3 regions of the Kitasatospora sp. GP30 genome follow, and region 1 is predicted to be linked to each of the others. Evidence: riboswitches for the same ligand, from Rfam matches in the RefSeq annotation. Region 1 holds a riboswitch; each other region holds the start of a gene.
What was found. A riboswitch is a leader RNA that binds a small molecule or an ion and turns the genes downstream of it on or off. The one in region 1 is predicted to bind thiamine pyrophosphate.
Positions count from the first base shown of each region.

Region 1 (6,248 bases):
GGCTACAGTCGCACCCGCCACGGCTACGGCTGCACCCGCTGCGGCTCCGGTACCCGGTCGTGCGCGGGCAGCGCGGCCCACACCGTCACCTCGCCCGGCGCGTCGCGCACCCCCCAGTCGGTGGCCAGCTGGCCGACGATGCTCAGCCCGCGGCCGCCCCTGGCGGTCAGCGAGGGCCGGGCCGGCAGCGGCCTGGTGGTCGCGCCGCCGTCGGTGACCTCCAGTGTCAGGGTGCCGTCGCCGTGCATCTGCCAGCGCACCAGGATGCCGCCGAGATCTTCGGTCGCGGAATCCCTGACTTCTTGGTGCCACGTCATATTGCTGCCATTGCCCGGAAATTCCTCGGCGAAGTCCCGTTCCGTAAGGTCCAGCAATGGACCGAGTGGCCGGGCATAGCGACAGGAATTGCTGAGCAGTTCGGAAAGGATCAGGACCGCGTCATCGATGACGGTGTCGGGCACCTCCTGGTCGCCTAGATCACGGCGCAACCTGCGCCGGGCTGCCCCGACGCTGGCCGGGCCGTGCGGCACCGCCATGGTCGATGAAGTCGGCACTTCACGCGCCACCATCAACGCCACCCCCGGACCTCCTTCAGCGTTTGCCGAGGGATGGATGCCCCGGTGGAATGCGACGGAAACGGCTCCGGGTGCACGGGGTGCGTCAATTGTGAAGTCGTCGCGACACTCATCGACTTTCGCGACCCAGCGTACGCAAAAGGTGATTATCCGCTTACGCTGCGTCAATCGCAGGAGTGGGATTCCGCCGCCGCGGGTATTCCCCGCGCCGGGCGTACGCTCAGCGCCCGAGTTGGTCCAGCACCGCGCGGGGCCGATTGGTGATGATCGCCGAAACGCCGAGTTCCAGGCAGAGCTCGACATCGGCCGGCTCGTCCACCGTCCACACGTGCACCCGGTGCCCGGCCGCCCGCAGCGCGCGGACCAGCTCCGGGCGACGGCGCACCAGCTCGATGCCCGGCCCGGCCACCACCGCGCCCTGCGGCAGCCCGGCGCCCGGCCAGAGCCGCAGCAGCTCCGGGTGCTCGAACAGGAAGACCCGGGGGAACTCCGGCGCGGCCCTGCGCACCCGGCCCAGCGCCAGCCCGGAGAAGCTCATGATCCGGGCGTGCGGCCGCCCCGAGGCGCCCTCGCCGTCGGCCTCGTACGGCCCGACCGCGCCGGCGATCCCGAACCGGCGCAGCATCGCCACCAACTCGGTCTCCACCCGGCCCCGGAACCGCACCGGATGCTTGGTCTCGATCGCCAGGTCGACCCGGCGGCCGGCGTCCGCGACCAGCTCCAGCAGGCTCTCCAGGGTCAGCACCGGCTGCGGCTCGGGCTGCTCGGGGTGCTTCCAGGAGCCGAAGTCGTAGGCCCGCAGCTGCTCCAGGGTGAGCGCCGAGACCACCCGGCGGCCGCCGTCGGAGACCCGCTCGATGGTCCGGTCGTGCACGCAGACCAGCTGCCCGTCCGCGGTCACCCGCACGTCGCACTCCACCGCGTCGGCGCCCTCGGCCAGAGCGCGCCGGTAGGCGGCGAGGGTGTGCTCGGGCAGCGCGGCGGAGGAGCCGCGGTGCGCCACCACCTGCACCGTCTGCGCGGTGCGGGCGGCGTCGGGGGCCGTCAGATCGGGGGTCGTCACGGGCTCCAGCCTAGAGCCGCGAGATGACGCGAACGCGACGGGCACCCCAACAACCGGACCGTCAGGCCTTGGGAACGGCCCTGGTCAGCGCCCAGGTGGCGAGCCCGGCGACCAGGAACGAGTAGAGCGAGGCCGAGGTCCAGTCGCCCGGGGTGTAGTGCAGCAGCGACTGCGCCCTGGTCCAGAACGCGGTCCAGCCGGTGGTGATCGGGGTGGGCGACAGGTACTGGTAGGTCGCGAAGCCCAGCACCCACGGGAGCAGCAGCAGCGGCCGGGACGGCGCGTCCTGGGTGAGCGCCCAGCCCTGCCGGCGGCCGCGGCCGAGGAAGTAGTCCACCGCCAGCACCGCGAGCAGTGGCACGAAGACCGAGCCGATCAGGTAGAGGAAGTTGGAGTACCAGGTGGCGAGCTGGTTGATCTGGGTGGCGACCGCGGTGACCAGCACGCCGATCCCGGCGGTCAGCCAGCGCCGGTCCACCCGGGGGAGGAGGTTGTGCAGCGACATCGCGGTCGAGTAGACGTTGGCGAACGACTGGTCGGCCTCGCGCAGCACCAGCACCAGCAGGAACGCCCAGCCGGCCGTCACCCCGGTGAACGAGGTCAGCAGGTTGTCCACGTTGCCCTTCGCCTGCAGCAGCGCGATCAGGCCCAGCAGGTAGCACCAGACCTGGGCGATGGTGTAGCCGGAGAAGGTGCCCCAGAACGAGGCGCGCGCGGTGCGGGAGTGCCGGGTGTAGTCGGCGGCCATCGGCACGAAGGAGACCGAGATGGCGATGATCGCGTCGGTGGCCTGGGGGAAGCCGTGCCAGTTGCCGGCGCCCGGGTTGGGGATGTGGTGCCGGCCGAGCTGGACGGTGAAGTAGACCATCGCCACGGCCACGGCGACCGCCACGTACTTGCGCAGCGCCGTGATCGAGCCCAGCGGCCAGATCGTCAGCACCGTGGTCAGCGTCCCCGCCACCAGCACGAAGAGCCAGTGCCAGCCCTGGGTGCCGACCACCGTCTGGGCGCCGCTGGAGATCACCAGCAGCTCGTAGATCCCCCAGCCGACGCACTGCAGCACATTGAGCACGGTCGGCAGGTAGGAGAGCCGGGTGCCGAACAGGCCGCGCAGCACCGCCATCGCCGGAGCGCCGGTGCGGGCGCCGATCAGCGCGGCCACCGCCAGCATCGCGGTGCCGATCACGGTGCCGAGCACGATCGCGGTGGTCGCCGCGGTGATCGACAGCTCCTGGCCCTGGGCGCCGAGCACGGTGCTCGCGGTGGTGAAGCCGATCAGGCTGATCCCGAGGTTGGCCCAGAGCGCGAACTGGTCCCGGAAGCCCAGGGTGCGCGGCGGCGCGGTGTCCAGCACCAGCGGCGCCTCGGCGCGGACGGGCGGTGCGTCCTGCAGCACCGCGGTGGAGGCAGGGGAGGGCGAAGCAGCCGTCATGGCGAAACTCCCTACGCCGGCATTACCCGGACAGGTTCCGGCGGTCTGCGCTCCCTCGCCCGCGCCGGCGAAATCGCCATGGCGTACGGTCGACCAGCGCACTCTCAGCCTGGTGGGTCCAAGCTCCCGCGTGTCAGATTTGGCCCGGAAAGGGTAGCCCGACACGCGGAATACGCCAAGGATGGGGGAATGCGCCGTCCGGATCGGCGGGACACCACGTTCGGTCGAGGCCGATCGAGTGGTCCCGAGGGGTGGGCGATCGCGGGCCGTCGGGTGCGCCTAAGGATTCTTACCAGTTCTTCAGGCAGGCCCTTACGGCAACCAGATCGGGCATGGGAAAAACTATGGGCCAAGGTCCTGTCAGCGATGGAGGTCGTCCGTGAGCACCGAGCACGAGAGTGGTTCCACCGGGCCGCAGGGGGAGCAACTCTCCAGCGGTCACGGCGAGCCGGGGGGCACTCCGGCGGTCGGTGGTGCGGCGGCGCCGGGCACCGGCGAAGTGACGCCGACGGTGGCGTTCGGCAAGGTGCCGGCTCCCGAGGCGGAGCCGGCCGCGCCGGCTGACAAGACGATGGCGTTCGGCCGGGTGCCGGCCCCCGAGGCTCCCGCCGCTCCGGTTGGCGAGCCCACCGTCGCCGAGGGCCTGAGCGCGCCCGAGTACATCGACGCGCCGCCGCCCGCCGCGCCGGGTGCCGGCTCCGGATACGTGGACGCGCCGCCGCCGGTGCTGCCGCCCGCCCCGGCTCAGCCGGCGCCTGCCGTCGAGCCCCTGGCCGTGGAGCCCCTGGCCGTGGAGCCCACGGTCGTGGAGCCCCCGCTCAACCCGTACGCGACGCCCGCGGCCGCCGCCGACCCCCGGGTCGCCCCGCAGATCACCGCCGGTGTGCCGGCCGGGTCCCCGCAGGAGCCGCACCACCCGTTCGGCGCCGGCCACCCGGTCGGCGAGGGCTGGGGCGGCGCCCCCACCGCCCCGGGCGGCCCCGGCTACCCCGGTGGCCCCGGCTACCCCGGCGGCCCGGGCGGCGACTACCCGGGTGGTCCGGGCGGCGAGTACTCGGGTGGTCCGGGCGGCGAGTACCCCGGCGGCTGGGGCCAGCCGGCCCCGCGCAAGAAGGGCAAGGGCGGCCTGGTCGCCCTGATCGCCGCGATCGCCCTGGTGGCGGGCCTGGCCGGCGGTGTCGCGGGCGCCGCGATCAAGGGCGGTGACTCGTCGAGCAACGCGGGCAGCAGCCACAACAGCACCACGGTCTCGGTGAACGGCGGCAGCCAGGCGTCCAACCGGGCGCCCGACTCGGTGGCCGGGATCGCCAACAAGGCGCTGCCCAGCACCGTCACCATCAAGGCCGAGGGCAGCAGCGAGTCCGGCACCGGCACCGGCTGGGTCTTCGACACCGAGGGCCACATCCTGACCAACAACCACGTGGTCGCCCCGGCCCAGGGCGGCGGCAAGCTGACCGTCAAGTTCTCCGACGGCACCACCTACCCCGCCTCCGTGGTCGGCCAGGCCAAGGGCTACGACATCGCCGTGGTCAAGTTGGACAACCCGCCGGCCGGCAAGCTGGTCCCGCTCCCGCTGGGCGACTCCGACCAGGTGCAGGTGGGCGACACGACCATCGCCATCGGCGCCCCGTACGACCTGGAGGGCACCGTCACCTCCGGCATCGTCAGCGCCAAGAACCGCCCGGTCCAGTCCGGCGACCAGGCCGGCAACCAGACCTCGTACATGATGGCGCTCCAGACCGACGCCTCGATCAACCCCGGCAACTCCGGCGGCCCGCTGCTCAACGGCCAGGGCGCGGTGATCGGCGTCAACTCGGCGATCCAGTCCAACTCCAGCGGCAGCGGCCAGGCCGGCAGCATCGGCCTCGGCTTCGCCATCCCGATCAACCAGGCCAAGCGGGTCGCCCAGATGCTGATCAAGACCGGCACCCCGGTCTACGCCACCCTCGGCATCCTGCGCAACGACGACTACCAGAACGGCGACGGCGCCCAGGTGCAGACCCAGTCCATCCAGGGCACCCCGCCGGTCACCCCCGGCGGCCCCGCCGACAAGGCCGGCCTCAAGGCGGGCGACGTCATCACCAAGCTCGGCGGCGTGCAGATCGACGGCAGCCCGGCCCTGGTCGCCACCATCTGGACGCACTCCCCTGGTGACCAGGTCCAGGTGGACTACACCCGCAACGGTCAGGCCAGCACCACCACCGTCACCCTCGGCAGCCGCTCCGGCGACACCAACTGACCCACCCGGTGCACCGGGCCGCCAAACCCGGTGCACCACACCCCCTTGGACCCGTTAGGCTGACCTCCGCCTGGGAGAGCTGCCCGAGCGGCCTAAGGGAACAGTCTTGAAAACTGTCGTGCGGTGACCCCGTACCGTGGGTTCGAATCCCACGCTCTCCGCTGGTAGGCGAAAGCCTGGTCAGGGCGGGTACCGGTGACATGCCGGTGCCCGCCTTTTTCGTATCGGAGGGGGATTCTCTTGAGGCGCAGCAACGTGCTCAGACGGACCGCCGTGGCGCTGCTCAGTGCCGCCGCGCTGGCGGTCACCGCGCCGGCCGCCACCGCCGCCGCGCCGGCCCCGAAGGCCGCTGCCACGGCGACGACGGACACGTTCCTGGGGAGCGGGCAGCAACTGCTGCCGGGGCAGAGCCTGACCAACGGTGAGTCGGCCCTGGTGATGCAGGGCGACGGCAACCTGGTGATGTACCTGCTCGGCCCGACCGGTAACCACGGCCCGGCCATCTGGTCCAGCGGCACCTGGGGCCACAGCGGCGCCTACGCGTACATGCAGCCCGACGGCAACCTGGTGGTCTACCTGCAGGGCCGGACCGACTCGTCGGCCGCGCTGTGGAGCACCAACAGCTGGGGCCACCGGGGTGCCAAGGCCCAGCTGCTGAACGGCTGGTTCTGCGTCTTCAGCAACGGGTTCCTCTGGCAGACCAACACCGGACTCCTGCCGGCCATGGGCGGAGCCCCGGATGCGGGGAGCATCATCGACGGGCACGCGGGTATCGGGCCCGGCCGGTGGATCGAGTCGAAGTCGGTCTGGCTGCTCAACCAGTCCGACGGGAACCTGGTGCTCTACCGCAAGCGCGACGGCGCGGCGCTGTGGTCCAGCGGGACCCAGGGTCAGCCTGGCGCGTGGTTGTTCATCCTGAACAACACCGGCGTGCTGTAC
Region 1 is NZ_JARZAH010000001.1:101,798-108,045, forward strand. It holds gene P3T35_RS00485 (ATP-binding protein) at 24-569, opposite strand; gene P3T35_RS00490 (glycerophosphodiester phosphodiesterase) at 796-1,638, opposite strand; gene P3T35_RS00495 (cytosine permease) at 1,700-3,070, opposite strand; TPP riboswitch at 3,062-3,210, opposite strand; gene P3T35_RS00500 (trypsin-like peptidase domain-containing protein) at 3,450-5,309, shown strand; tRNA gene P3T35_RS00505 (tRNA-Ser) at 5,383-5,470, shown strand; gene P3T35_RS00510 (hypothetical protein) at 5,565-6,248, shown strand, end outside.

Region 2 (6,248 bases), on a different contig from region 1:
CTGGGCGCCCCCGGGCTGACCGGCGAGGAGATCGCCGAGCTGAGCGCCCTGGTGGCGCGCAGCGGCGCCGCCGAGCAGGTGGAGCAGCGGATCGAGCAGCTGATGGCCGAGTCGCTGGGCGCGCTGGAGGCGGCTCCGCTGGCGGACGAGACGGCCCGGCAGGCGCTGCGGGCGCTGGCCGAGGCCGCCACCGTGCGGCGGTACTGACCAGCCGCCTCCCGGAGAGTGACCTGGCGGGCCGTCAACTATCGTGAACGGCCCGCCAGTTCACAGAAACGTTCAGCCTGCCGCGCGCAGTCGCCGGGCCAGCTCGGCGGCCGCGGCTCCCGGGTCCTCGGCGGCCGTGATCGCGCGGACCACCACCACCCGCCGAGCGCCGGCGGCCAGCACCTGGTCCAGGTTGCCCAGGTCGATCCCGCCGATCGCGAACCACGGCCGGTCACTCCGCTGCCGGGCCGCGTACTCCACCAGGCCCAGCCCGGGGGCCGGGCGGCCCGGCTTGGTCGGGGTCGGCCAGGTCGGGCCGGTGCAGAAGTAGTCCACACCCGGCTCGGCGATCGCGGCGGCCACCTCCGACTCGGCGTGGCAGGACCGGCCGATCAGCATCTCGTCGCCGACGATCGCCCGGGCGGCCGGCACCGGCAGGTCGTCCTGCCCCAGGTGCAGCGCCTGGGGGCGAGCGGCGTGCGCCACATCCGCCCGGTCGTTGACGGCGAGCAGCTTGCCGTGCCGGGCCGCGGCGTCCGCGAACACCTCCAGGGCGGCCAGCTCCTGGCGGGCCTCCAGACCCTTGTCCCGCAACTGAACGATGTCCACGCCGCCGGCCAGCGCCGCGTCCAGGAACTCGGCCAGGTCGCCCTGCTCGCGCCGGGCGTCGGTGCACAGGTAGAGCCGCGCGTCGGCCAGTCGGGCACGCAGGTCCGGGGTCACAGTGAGAGCGCCTGGGCGCGGCGCTTCACCTCGGTCCCGCGGTTCTCGCGCAGCGCCTGGATCGGGCTGCCGGGCAGCGACGGGTCCTCGGTGAAGAGCCACTCGAGGATCTCCTCGTCGTTGAAGCGCCCGTCGCGCAGCACCGTCAGGGTGCCGGCCAGGTGCTTGACCAGGCCGTCGTCCTCGATGAACGCGGCCGGCACCTGCAGCGCGTTGTTGGGGCCGCGGCGGACCGCGATCAGCTTGTGGTCCTTGACCATCTGGCGGACCTCGGTGACCGCCACACCCCAGCGCTCGGAGATGTCGGGCAGGTACAGCCACTCGGGAACGAGCCGCTCAATCATGGATTCCGTCTCACTACTCACGGCACCAGCCTGCCATCTATCCGGCCGCGCTCGCACCAACCCCACACGTCAGGCGGCGATCGCCGCCTTCAGCGGCACCTCGGGGTCGCCCGCCAGTGCGGGGTCGACCGCCACCGCCCGCTCGATCAGCCGCCGCCCCTGCGCCAGGTCGCGCGGCCGGTCCACCGCCAGCAGCGCGGTCGGCACCCCGTCGCGCAGCCAGAGCGCGCTCCAGGACGCCTCGGCGGGCGAGCCGCGCCAGAGCAGCCGGTCGCCCGCCGCGTGCCGGCCGGCGTACTGCACCATCCGCCCGAACTGCTCGGACCAGAAGTACGGCACCGGGTCGTAGGGCGCGTCGCCGCCGAGCAGGCCCGCGGCCACGGCCCGTCCGGAGTGCAGCGCGTGGTCCCAGTGCTGCACGGTGATCCGCTCGCCGAACCGCGCCGACGGGTAGCTCGCGCAGTCGCCGGCCGCCCAGACGCCGGGCAGCGAGGTGCGCAGCCGGTCGTCGGCGAGCACCGCGCCGGCCGCGTCCAGCGCGATTCCGCTGCCGGCCAGCCAGGCGGTGTCGGGGCGGGCGCCGATGCCCACCACCACCTGGTCGGCGGCGAGCTCGGTGCCGTCGGCGAGCCGCACCGCGCCCGGTTCGACGGCGGCCACCGCCGCGCCGAGCCGCAGCTGAACGCCGGCCTCCCGGTACCAGTCGAGCATCGGCTCGGTCAGTGCGGCGGGCAGCGCACCGGGCAGCGGCGTGGTGGCGGCCTCCAGCACGGTCACCTCGCAGCCGAGCTTGCGGGCCGCGGTGGCGGTCTCGGCGCCGATCCAGCCGGCGCCGATCAGCACCAGCCTGGTTCCGGGCCGCAGCACCGCACGCAGTGCCAGCGAATCGTCGATGGTGCGCAGCAGGTGGGCGTCGGCCGCGCCGGGCAGCGACGCGGCCCGGGCGCCGGTGGCGATCACCAGGTGGTCGTAGCCGACCGGTCCGGCGTCGGTGTGCAGGGCTCCGTCGGCCAGTCCGGTGGCGGTGCGGCCGGGCAGCAGCTCCACGCCGAGCTGGTCCCAGTCCAGGTCGAAGGCGGTGGTGTCGGCCTGGCCGAGCAGCACGTCCTTGGAGAGCGGCGGGCGGTCGTAGGGCCGGTGCGGTTCCGCGCCGACCAGGCTGACCGGCCCGCGCCAGCCGCCCTCCCGCAGCGCGATCGCGCACTGCGCCCCCGCCATTCCGGCGCCGACGATCACCACCCGCTCATCCGTCACCGGGCCACTGTAGCGAGCGGGCGGCGCCCGGCCCACGGTCGGCCTTCAGCCCGGCGCTCACCCGGCGTTATGGTGGGGTCATCCTCACGGGAGCCCGGCGCACCGGGCTGAGAGGCGGGCTGCGGCGGCCTGCGACCGTCCGAACCTGATCCGGGTCATTCCGGCGAAGGGAGACATGGTCTTGGCGTGCTCGAAATCCCATGACGACGTCGTGGTGATCGGCGGCGGCATCATCGGTCTCGGCCTGGCCTGGCGCGCGGCCCAGCGCGGCCTGTCGGTCACCGTGGTCGATCCCGCCCCCGGCGGCGGCGCGGCCCGGGTGGCGGCCGGCATGCTGGCCCCGGTCACCGAGCTGCAGTACGGCGAGGAGCCGCTGCTGCACCTCGGGATCGCCTCCAACACCCGCTACGCGGACTTCTGCAAGGAGCTCACCGCGGCCACCGGCCTGGACACCGGCTACCGCGCCACCGGCACCCTGGCGGTCGCGCTGGACGCCGACGACAAGGCCGAGCTGAGCGAGCTGCACGCCTTCCACCAGCGGCTCGGCCTGGACTCGCGCTGGCTGACCGGCCGGGAGGCCCGCAAGCTCGAACCGATGCTGGCCCCCGGCGTGCGCGGCGGCCTGCACGTGGCCGACGACCACCAGGTGGACGGGCGGCGCCTGTCGACCGCGCTGCTGCGCGCCTGCGAGCTGGCCGGCGTCACCCTGCACCGGGCTGAAGCGGTGGAACTGCTGGTCGAGGGCGACCGGGCGCACGGCGTCCGGTTGAGCACCGGCGAGCGGGTGACCGGCGAACAGCTGGTGCTGGCGGCCGGCGCGCGCAGCCACCAGCTGCCCGGCCTGCCCGACGGCGTGCTGCCCGCGATCCGCCCGGTCAAGGGCCAGATCCTGCGGCTGCGGATCCCGCCCGCCTACGGCCCGTTCCTGTCCCGCAACGTGCGCGCCGTGGTCCGCGGCGGCCACCTGTACCTGGTGCCGCGGGCCGACGGCGAGCTGGTGATCGGCGCCACCGTCGAGGAGCAGGGCTACGACACCACGGTGACCGCCGGCGGTGTCTACGAGCTGCTGCGCGACGCCCACGAGCTGGTCCCCGGGATCACCGAGCTGCCGCTGGTGGAGAGCTCCGCCGGTCTGCGACCCGGCTCCCCGGACAACGCCCCGCTGCTCGGCCCCACCGCGCTGCCCGGCCTGGTGGCCGCCACCGGCCACTACCGCAACGGCGTGCTGCTCGCCCCGGTGACCGCCGACCTGATCGCCGAGTACCTGGCCACCGGCACCGTCCCCGCCCTCGCCGCCCCCTTCTCGCCCAGTCGCTTCGCCAGGAGCCCCCGATGAACCAGATCCCCCTGACCGTCAACGGCGAGCCGCGCGAGGTCTCCGACCTCGCGACCCTCGCCGAGCTGGTCGCCGAGCTGAGCACGGCCCCCACCGGGGTGGCCGCCGCCGTCAACGAGACGGTGGTGCCGCGCGGCGCCTGGCCCGGTACCCGGCTGGCCGCCGGGGACCGGGTGGAGATCCTCACCGCCGTGCAGGGAGGCTGACGACATGGCCGACACTGCGCTTGTCACGCTGGAAGACGGTCTGATCATCGGTGACACCACCTTCAGCTCCCGGCTGATCATGGGCACCGGCGGCGCGCCCAGTCTGGAGGTGCTGGAGCAGGCGCTGATCGTCTCCGGCACCGAGCTGACCACGGTGGCGATGCGCCGGGTGAACGCCGACACCCAGGGCTCGGTGCTGGACGTCCTGGTCCGCAACGGCATCCGGGTGCTGCCCAACACGGCCGGCTGCTTCACCGCCGGGGAGGCCGTGCTGACCGCCCGGCTGGCCCGCGAGGCGCTCGGCACCGACTGGGTGAAGCTGGAGGTGATCGCCGACGAGCGGACCCTGCTGCCCGACCCGATCGAGCTGCTGGACGCCGCCGAGACCCTGGTGGACGACGGCTTCACGGTGCTGCCGTACACCAATGACGACCCGGTGCTGGCCCGCAAGCTGGAGGACGTGGGCTGTGCGGCGATCATGCCGCTGGGCTCGCCGATCGGCTCCGGCCTCGGCATCCGCAATCCGCACAACTTCCAGCTGATCGTGGAGGGCGCCGGGGTGCCGGTGATCCTGGACGCCGGTGCGGGCACCGCCTCCGACGTGGCGCTGGCCATGGAGCTGGGCTGCTCGGCGGTGATGCTGGCGTCCGCGGTCACCCGGGCGCAGCAGCCGGTGCTGATGGCGGAGGGAATGCGCCGGGCCGTCGAGGCCGGGCGGCTCGCCCACCGGGCCGGGCGGATCCCGCGCAGGTTCCACGCGGAGGCCTCCTCGGCGATGGCCGGGCGCGCCGACCTGGACCACCGGGAGCGGCCGGCGTTCTGACGACGGGTCGGGGCGGCCGGGGCGCGGCCGTACCGAACGATGACGTCAGGGTCACCCAACCGTGCCCTGGCCGCCCCTAGACTCCTCGGGTGGACATGACGCTGAACGATTCCTTGATCGGATCGCTCCTCGACGGCCGGTACCGGGTCGAGGAGCGAATCGCGGTGGGCGGCATGGCCACGGTCTACAAGGGCACCGACACCCGGCTGGACCGGGTGGTGGCGCTCAAGGTGATGCACCCGCAGTTCGCGGGGGATCCGGCGTTCGCCGAGCGGTTCATCCGCGAGGCCAAGGCGGTGGCCCGGCTCTCGCACCCCAATGTGGTCAACGTCTTCGACCAGAGCGCGGACGGCGGCAACGCGTTCCTGGCGATGGAGTACGTGCCGGGCCGCACGCTGCGCGAGGTGCTGGCCGACCGGGGCGCGTTCTCGGTGCGGGCGGCGCTGGACGTGATGGAGCCGGTGCTGGCCGCGCTGGGCGCCGCGCACCGGGCGCACCTGGTGCACCGGGACGTCAAGCCGGAGAACGTGCTGATCACCGACGGCGGCCTGGTCAAGGTGGCCGACTTCGGACTGGTCCGGATGACCACCCAGTCGGAGCCCTCGGACTCCAGCACCACCACGCCCGGCCTCATCATGGGCACGGTCTCCTACCTGGCGCCGGAGCAGATCCAGCCGACCGGCCCGACCGACCAGCGGGTGGACGTCTACGCGGCCGGGATCATGCTCTACGAGCTGCTGACGGGCAGTAAGCCGTATGTCGGCGAGACCCCGATGCAGGTGATCTACCGTCACCTGCAGGAGGACGTACCGCCGCCGTCCCACGCGGTGCCGGGCCTGCCGCCGGAGCTGGACGCGATAGTGGCCGCCGCCACCGCACGGAACCGGGATGCCCGGCCGTGGGACGCGGTCGAGCTGCTGGCCGCGCTGCAGCGGCTGCGCCGGGGCCTGACGCCGGCGCAGCTGGACGCCGAGCCGCCGGCCTCCACCCACCAGGCGCCGCGGTTCGCCGCCACCGAGGCCACCTCGGTGCTGCCCTCCCCCAGCCTCCGGCCGGGGGTACCCCCAGCACCGCCAGCGGCCGAGCACACCGCCGTGCTCACCCCGCAGCGGCCGGGGCCGCCCCCGCTGCTGCCGAAGCGGCCGTACAACGAGCCGCCGCCGGTCCGCAAGCCGATGTCGCCGCGGTCCCGGCGCTCGGTGGTCTGGGGCGGGGTGCTGGCCGCCGTGGTCGCGGTGGTCGCCGTCCTCACCTATCTGCTCTCCGGGGCGGTCTACGCCGTGGTGCCGAGCGTGCTCGGCCAGACCCAGACGCAGGCCGCCGCCACCCTCGGCGGGGCCGGCCTGCGGGGCAGC
Region 2 is NZ_JARZAH010000002.1:491,665-497,912, reverse strand. It holds gene P3T35_RS05595 (polyprenyl synthetase family protein) at 1-207, shown strand, start outside; gene thiE (thiamine phosphate synthase) at 280-930, opposite strand; gene P3T35_RS05585 (Rv2175c family DNA-binding protein) at 927-1,274, opposite strand; gene P3T35_RS05580 (FAD-dependent oxidoreductase) at 1,344-2,492, opposite strand; TPP riboswitch at 2,605-2,717, shown strand; gene thiO (glycine oxidase ThiO) at 2,710-3,864, shown strand; gene thiS (sulfur carrier protein ThiS) at 3,861-4,070, shown strand; gene P3T35_RS05565 (thiazole synthase) at 4,075-4,893, shown strand; gene pknB (Stk1 family PASTA domain-containing Ser/Thr kinase) at 4,989-6,248, shown strand, end outside.
Region 2: linked by a shared signal. The riboswitch ahead of thiO (glycine oxidase ThiO) and the one ahead of P3T35_RS00495 (cytosine permease) in region 1 are both predicted to bind thiamine pyrophosphate.

Region 3 (6,248 bases), on a different contig from region 1:
GGCGAGGCAGAGGTGCGCAAGATCGTGGCCGATACGAGTGCGCCGGGGACGTGGCTGAAGCTGTTCGCGGCGGAGGGCGTCGTCCGGCCATGGCTCGGCCCCGGCTGGCAGTTCGACCAGGTCGCATTCCTGATGACCGTGCCGCTCGCCCCCGAGCGGCCCGAAGTTCCGGCCGGCTACACCCTGACCCGCTGGACCCGGGGCGGCGTCACCCGCGTGCTGGTCCGCACCTCCGAGGGGCACTTCGCCGCCCGCGGCCAGGTCGCCCCGACCGGCCGCAGCGCCGTCATCGACCAGATCGAGACCGCCCCGGAACACCGGCGTCGCGGGCTCGGTGGCCTGGTGATGCGAACGTTGCAGGACACTGCCCACGCAGCCGGCGCCACTACCGGCGTGCTCGTCGGCACCCCTGACGGGCAGGCGCTCTACTCCACGCTGGGCTGGACCACCCACTCACCCATGACCAGCGTGTGGTTCGAGCCGTCGGAGAGCTCCTCCTGACGCGCCGAGGCCCCGGCGGGGTGGATGGGTACACCGCCCTTGCACCGTCCTTGCACCGGCCGCACGGAACAGCGAAGCGCCGACCTGAAGGTGGAGATCCCCAGGTCGGCGCTTCAGCTGTCAGTCCGCCAGCGGCAGGTACACCCGGTTGCCCTGGGCCGCGAACTCGGCGGACTTCTCCGCCATGCCCGCCAGCGCCTCGGCGTCGAACTCGGAGCTCACGGCACTGGACCCGTCGCCGTGCTCGTCGCGGATCTTCTGCGAGATCTTCATCGAGCAGAACTTCGGCCCGCACATCGAGCAGAAGTGCGCCGTCTTCGCCGGCTCCGCGGGCAGCGTCTCGTCGTGGAAGGCGCGAGCCGTCTCCGGGTCGAGGGCCAGGTTGAACTGGTCCTCCCAGCGGAACTCGAAGCGGGCGTCGGAGAGGGCGTCGTCCCAGTCGCGCGCGCCGGGGTGGCCCTTGGCGAGGTCGGCGGCGTGGGCGGCGATCTTGTAGGTGATCACGCCGGTCTTGACGTCGTCCCGGTTGGGCAGGCCCAGGTGCTCCTTGGGCGTGACGTAGCAGAGCATCGCGGTGCCCCACCAGGCGATCATCGCGGCGCCGATGCCCGAGGTGATGTGGTCGTAGCCGGGCGCCACGTCGGTGGTGAGCGGGCCCAGGGTGTAGAAGGGGGCCTCGTCGCAGATCTCCTTCTGGAGATCCATGTTCTCCTTGATCTTGTTCATCGCGACGTGGCCCGGGCCCTCGATCATCACCTGGACGTCCTTGGCCCGCGCGATCCGGCCGAGCTCGCCGAGGGTCTGCAGTTCGGCGAACTGGGCCTCGTCGTTGGCGTCGGCGGTCGAGCCGGGGCGCAGGCCGTCACCCAGCGAGAAGGTGACGTCGTAGGCGCGCAGGATGTCGCAGAGTTCCTCGAAGTTGGTATAGAGGAAGTTCTCCTGATGGTGCGCCAGGCACCAGGCGGCCATGATCGAGCCGCCGCGCGAGACGATGCCGGTCTTGCGGCGGGCGGTCAGCGGGACGTAGCGCAGCAGCACGCCGGCGTGCACCGTCATGTAGTCGACGCCCTGCTCGCACTGCTCGATGACGGTGTCCCGGTAGACCTCCCAGCTCAGCTCCTCGGCCCGGCCGTCCACCTTCTCCAGCGCCTGGTAGAGCGGCACGGTGCCGATCGGCACCGGGGAGTTGCGCAGGATCCACTCGCGGGTGGTGTGGATGTTGCGGCCGGTGGAGAGGTCCATGACGGTGTCGGCACCCCAGCGGGTGGCCCAGGTCATCTTCTCCACCTCCTCCTCGATGGAGGAAGTGACCGCCGAGTTGCCGATGTTGGCGTTGATCTTGACCAGGAAGTTGGTGCCGATGATGGCCGGCTCCACCTCCGGGTGGTTGACGTTCACCGGGATCACGGCGCGGCCGCGGGCCAGCTCGTCACGGACGAACTCCGGCTCCAGGCCCTCGCGCAGCGCCACGAACTCCATCTCGGGGGTGATGATCCCGCGCTTGGCGTAGCCGAGCTGGGTCACCGCCACCCCGTCGCGGGCGCGCAGCGGGCGGCGCGGGCGGCCGGGGAAGACCGCGTCCAGGTTGCGCAGGTCGCCACCGCGCGGCGAGGTGTGCTTGATCCCGTCGTCCTCGGGCCGCGCCTCGCGGCCGTCGTACTCCTCGACGTCGCCGCGCTGGCGGATCCAGGAGTCGCGCAGCGCGGGCAGGCCGCGGCGCACGTCGGGCTGGTGGTCGGGGTCGGTGTACGGCCCGGAGGTGTCGTACAGCGGCACGGTGGCGCCGTTGGTGAGGTGCACCTCGCGGTAGGGGACCCGCAGATCGGGGCGGGAGCCCTGGCGGTAGGCCTTGCGCCAGGCCGGGGTGGGGTACCCGGTGGCGGCGCTGCTGACTGCGGTCCGGTCCTCGGTGGTGGCCGGACGTGCGTCATCCAAACTGGTCATCAGACCTTCTACTCCCTACGCCGGCATTACCCGGTCAGGTTCCTGCGGTCGGCGCAGCGGTCGGCCCGTCCGTCGACGGATCGTTCAGCGCCCTCTCAGCCCGGTGCTCCGAGCTCCCGTTCGGCAGGCGGAAGTGCCTGCCTGAAGACCTCACCACGGTAACGGGCGCTCCGGCGGAGCGTCCAGAGGGGGTGCGGTCGGCGAGCCGGCGGCCCTGCCCTGGGCAGCCGTCGGTGCCCGGGGGCACACTGGGAGCTCGCCGACGGACGGCGAAGGTGCAGCGACGGGGGGACGCAACGGTGATCGGGTACAGCGGACGGGTCACGGGCAGGGTCGGCGAAGGGCTGGTCGGCGAGGTGATGGTGCACGTACCGGAGCGGGTCGGCACCGAGGCCTTCCTTGCCTACCTGGCGGTGCCGGGCGACCAACTGCCGGTCGGGACACCGGTGGTGGTGGTCGAGTACCAGCCGCCGCGGACCGTCTTCGTGGCCCCGACCACGGGCTGACGCGGCACCGGCCGGCGGGCGCGGTGCAGGGGCAGCGGGTCCGCACTTTGTCACCTCTGAGTGACAACATCGGCGACACGCCGCCCCGGTATTCCCAACCGAATGGATCAAGCGCAGAATCTCCACTCGCCACCGCGTTCCGCGCAATCCTGCACAACCGAGCGCAGCCACGGAGCGGTGTGCCCTGAAGGGGGAAGCAGCCGATGTTGATCGGCATCATCGCGGGGGCCGTCGTCGCCGCCGTCATTCTTCTGATCGTGCTCTTCAAGCTCTGCTGGCGAGTCGCCGAGCCGAACGAGGCACTGATCATCTCGGGCTCCAAGCACCGCACCGAGGGTGTGGGCGAGGGGCTCGGGTTCCGGATCGTCACGGGCCGCGGGACCCTGGTGACCCCGGGCATCCAGACCGTGCGCAAGCTGTCCCTGGACCTCAACGAGGCCGAGCTGGACGTCGAGTGCGTCACTTCGCAGGGCATCCCGGTACGGGTCAAGGGCGTGGTGATATTCAAGGTCGGCGACGACACGGTGTCGATCGCCAACGCCGCGCGGCGCTTCCTGGACCAGCAGAAGCAGATGGGCCAGCGGGTGCACAACGTGTTCGCCGGTCATCTGCGCTCCATCGTCGGCGGATTGACGGTCGAGCAGATGATCCGCGACCGCGAGCGGCTCACCGGTGAGACCCGGGCGGCCTCCGGCACCGAGATGGAGAAGCTCGGCCTGATCATCGACTCGCTGCAGATCCAGGAGATCCTGGACCCGACCGGCTACATCAAGAACCTGGCCGCGCCGCACGCCGCCGCCGTGCAGCGGGACGCCCGCATCGCGGCCGCCGAGGCCGACCGGCAGGCCACCGAGGCCGAGCAGGAGGCGTCCGCCCGCAAGGCCGAGGCCACCCGCAACTCCGGCATCCAGCAGGCCGGTTACCAGGCCGAGATGGACACCGCCGCGGCCCGCGCGCTGCAGGCCGGCCCGCTCGCCGAGGCCGCCTCCCGGCAGGAGGTCGTGGTCCAGGAGACCAAGGTCGCCGAGCTGGAGGGTCTGCGCAAGGAGCAGCAGCTGCAGGCCGAGGTCCGCAAGCCGGCCGACGCCCGCGCCTACGAGGTCCGGACCCACGCCGAGGCCGACCGCGACGCCCGGATCTCGTCCGCCCAGGCGCAGGCCAAGGAGACCGAGCTGAAGGCCGGCGCCGAGGCCAACCGGGTCAAGATCGCCGCGCAGGCCGAGGCCGAGGCGACCAAGGCCCGCGGTCTGGCCGCCGCCGAGGCCACCCGGGCGACCGGTCAGGCCGAGGCCGCCGCCTCCGAGGCCAAGGGTCTGGCCGCCGCCGAGGCGGCCCGCGCCCTCGGTCTGGCCGAGGCCGAGGCGATCAAGGCCCGGGCCGCCGCGCTGGCGGAGAACCAGGAGGCCGTGGTCGCCCAGCAACTCGCCGAGAACTGGCCGGAGATCGTCCGGGCCGGGGCCGACGCCTTCGGCAACGTGGAGCACATGGTGCTGCTCAACGGCGCCGAGGGCATGGGCGAGATGTTCGCCAAGGCGCTCACCATGGGCGGCACCGGTCTCGGGCTGGCCCGCCAGCTGCTCGGCACGATGAACCCGGGCACCGGCGAGGAGGCCAAGGAGGCCAAGCCGGCCAAGCCCGCGTCGCAGTCGATCCCGCTGCAGGACGCGCAGTGAGCTGAACGGCCGTCAGGCACACGGAGAACGCGGCCGCGACCGATCCCTCCCCCCGGAGGGACCGAGCGCGGCCGCGTTCGGCTTCTGACGGGCCGAAACCCGCCTGCGGCGGCTGAGTCAGCGCTGGTAGGCCTCAGCCAGTGCGGCGAAGACCGCCTTCGGCTGCCGGCCGCCCTCGGGCAGCATCGCCACCACCCCGTAACTGGCGAGGTCCAGGTCGTGGGCCGGGTCCTCGGGCCGGTGCGGGGCCTCGAAGTGCGCGAAGGTGAACCAGAACGCCGAGTCGACCCCCGCTTCCTCGAAGTCCGCGAGCAGCTCCCGCAGGTACCGCACCTGCTCCTGCTCGTCCCGGACCAGGGGCTCGGTGATGCGCGCCGGCTCGGTCTCGTGGTCCACGACCGCCCAGCCCATCCCGCCCCGGGCGCCCGCGCCCTGGTAGGCGCAGCACCCGAACTCGGTGACCGCCACCGGCTTGCCGTGCTCGAAGGCACCCGCCAGCAGCTGCCGGAAGTGGTCGGCGTTGCCCGCGTCCCGGTAGGCGTCCACCCCGACGAGGTCGAAGCCCGACCAGTCCGGCTTCTCCCAGACGCCCGAGGCGTAGCTGATCCGGCCGCCGAACTCGGCCCGCACCTTCGGCAGCAGTCCGGCGAAGAAGGCGTTCACCCGGTCCCCGGTGCCGACCAGCGGCGTCCGGTCGGGTGCGGCCAGCGCGGCCATCCGGCCGGCGAAGCTGTCGCCGGGGATGAACCCCTCGGCGAAGAGGCTGAGTTCGCAGCCCAGCACGAGCACCACCTCGGCGCCCGAGCGGCGGATCCGCTCGGCCCGCCGCGCGCAGTCCAGGAAGAACGGGACCAGCTGATCCAGCGTCATGTTGCAGGGGAAGGGCGCGAACCAGACCTCGAGGCCGTGTGCGGCGGCGGACTCGGCCGCGAGCTCGATCCGCTCCGGCAGGCCCCCGGAGATCCGCACCGCCGTGCAGTGCAGCTCCTCGGCGATCACCCGCAGCTCCTCGGCGACCTCGGCGGGGTCGAACCGGGGCCGGGAGAGGTCTCCCATCGGGGCGAACCCGGTGTCGTAGTTGATGCCACGCCCACGTATCGGCTTGCCGGTCATGATGCTCACTCCCCGTTCTTGATCTGCTGGTCCATCAGCTTCTTCATCCGCTCGGTGCACGGGCCGCTGACCATGCTCGCCACCCCGATCGCGCCGATCAGCAGCACGGTCGGCAGCCAGGCCATGGTGGCCAGCGGCAGGGTGTAGGCACCGACCACCCGGGCCGCGCACTCCAGCACCAGGGCCACGCCCCAGACCACCGAGTGGGCCAGCTCACTGCGGCGGAACGCGGCCGAGCCGGCGGTCGCGACCTGCCCGGAACCGGTCCGCAGGGCCTCCCAGGCGGCTTCCCGCGCGGCGTCGCCCTTGGTCAGGAAGGGCCGCAGACCCGCGCTCATCACCGGCCGGCCGCGCACCACCGAGACCAGGATGCCGATCCCGATCGCGCTGCTGACCAGCCCGTCCTTGGCGATCATCAGCCGGGGGTCGCCGGTGATGAAGGTGGTCACCAGGCCCACCACGTTCACCACCAGGATCAGCGGCGCCAGGCCGGCACCGGACCTGCTCCCGG
Region 3 is NZ_JARZAH010000010.1:150,208-156,455, forward strand. It holds gene P3T35_RS17820 (GNAT family N-acetyltransferase) at 1-501, shown strand, start outside; gene thiC (phosphomethylpyrimidine synthase ThiC) at 622-2,445, opposite strand; TPP riboswitch at 2,441-2,575, opposite strand; gene P3T35_RS17830 (hypothetical protein) at 2,745-2,951, shown strand; gene P3T35_RS17835 (flotillin family protein) at 3,155-4,624, shown strand; gene P3T35_RS17840 (hypothetical protein) at 4,742-5,737, opposite strand; gene P3T35_RS17845 (VC0807 family protein) at 5,743-6,248, opposite strand, start outside.
Region 3: linked by a shared signal. The riboswitch ahead of thiC (phosphomethylpyrimidine synthase ThiC) and the one ahead of P3T35_RS00495 (cytosine permease) in region 1 are both predicted to bind thiamine pyrophosphate.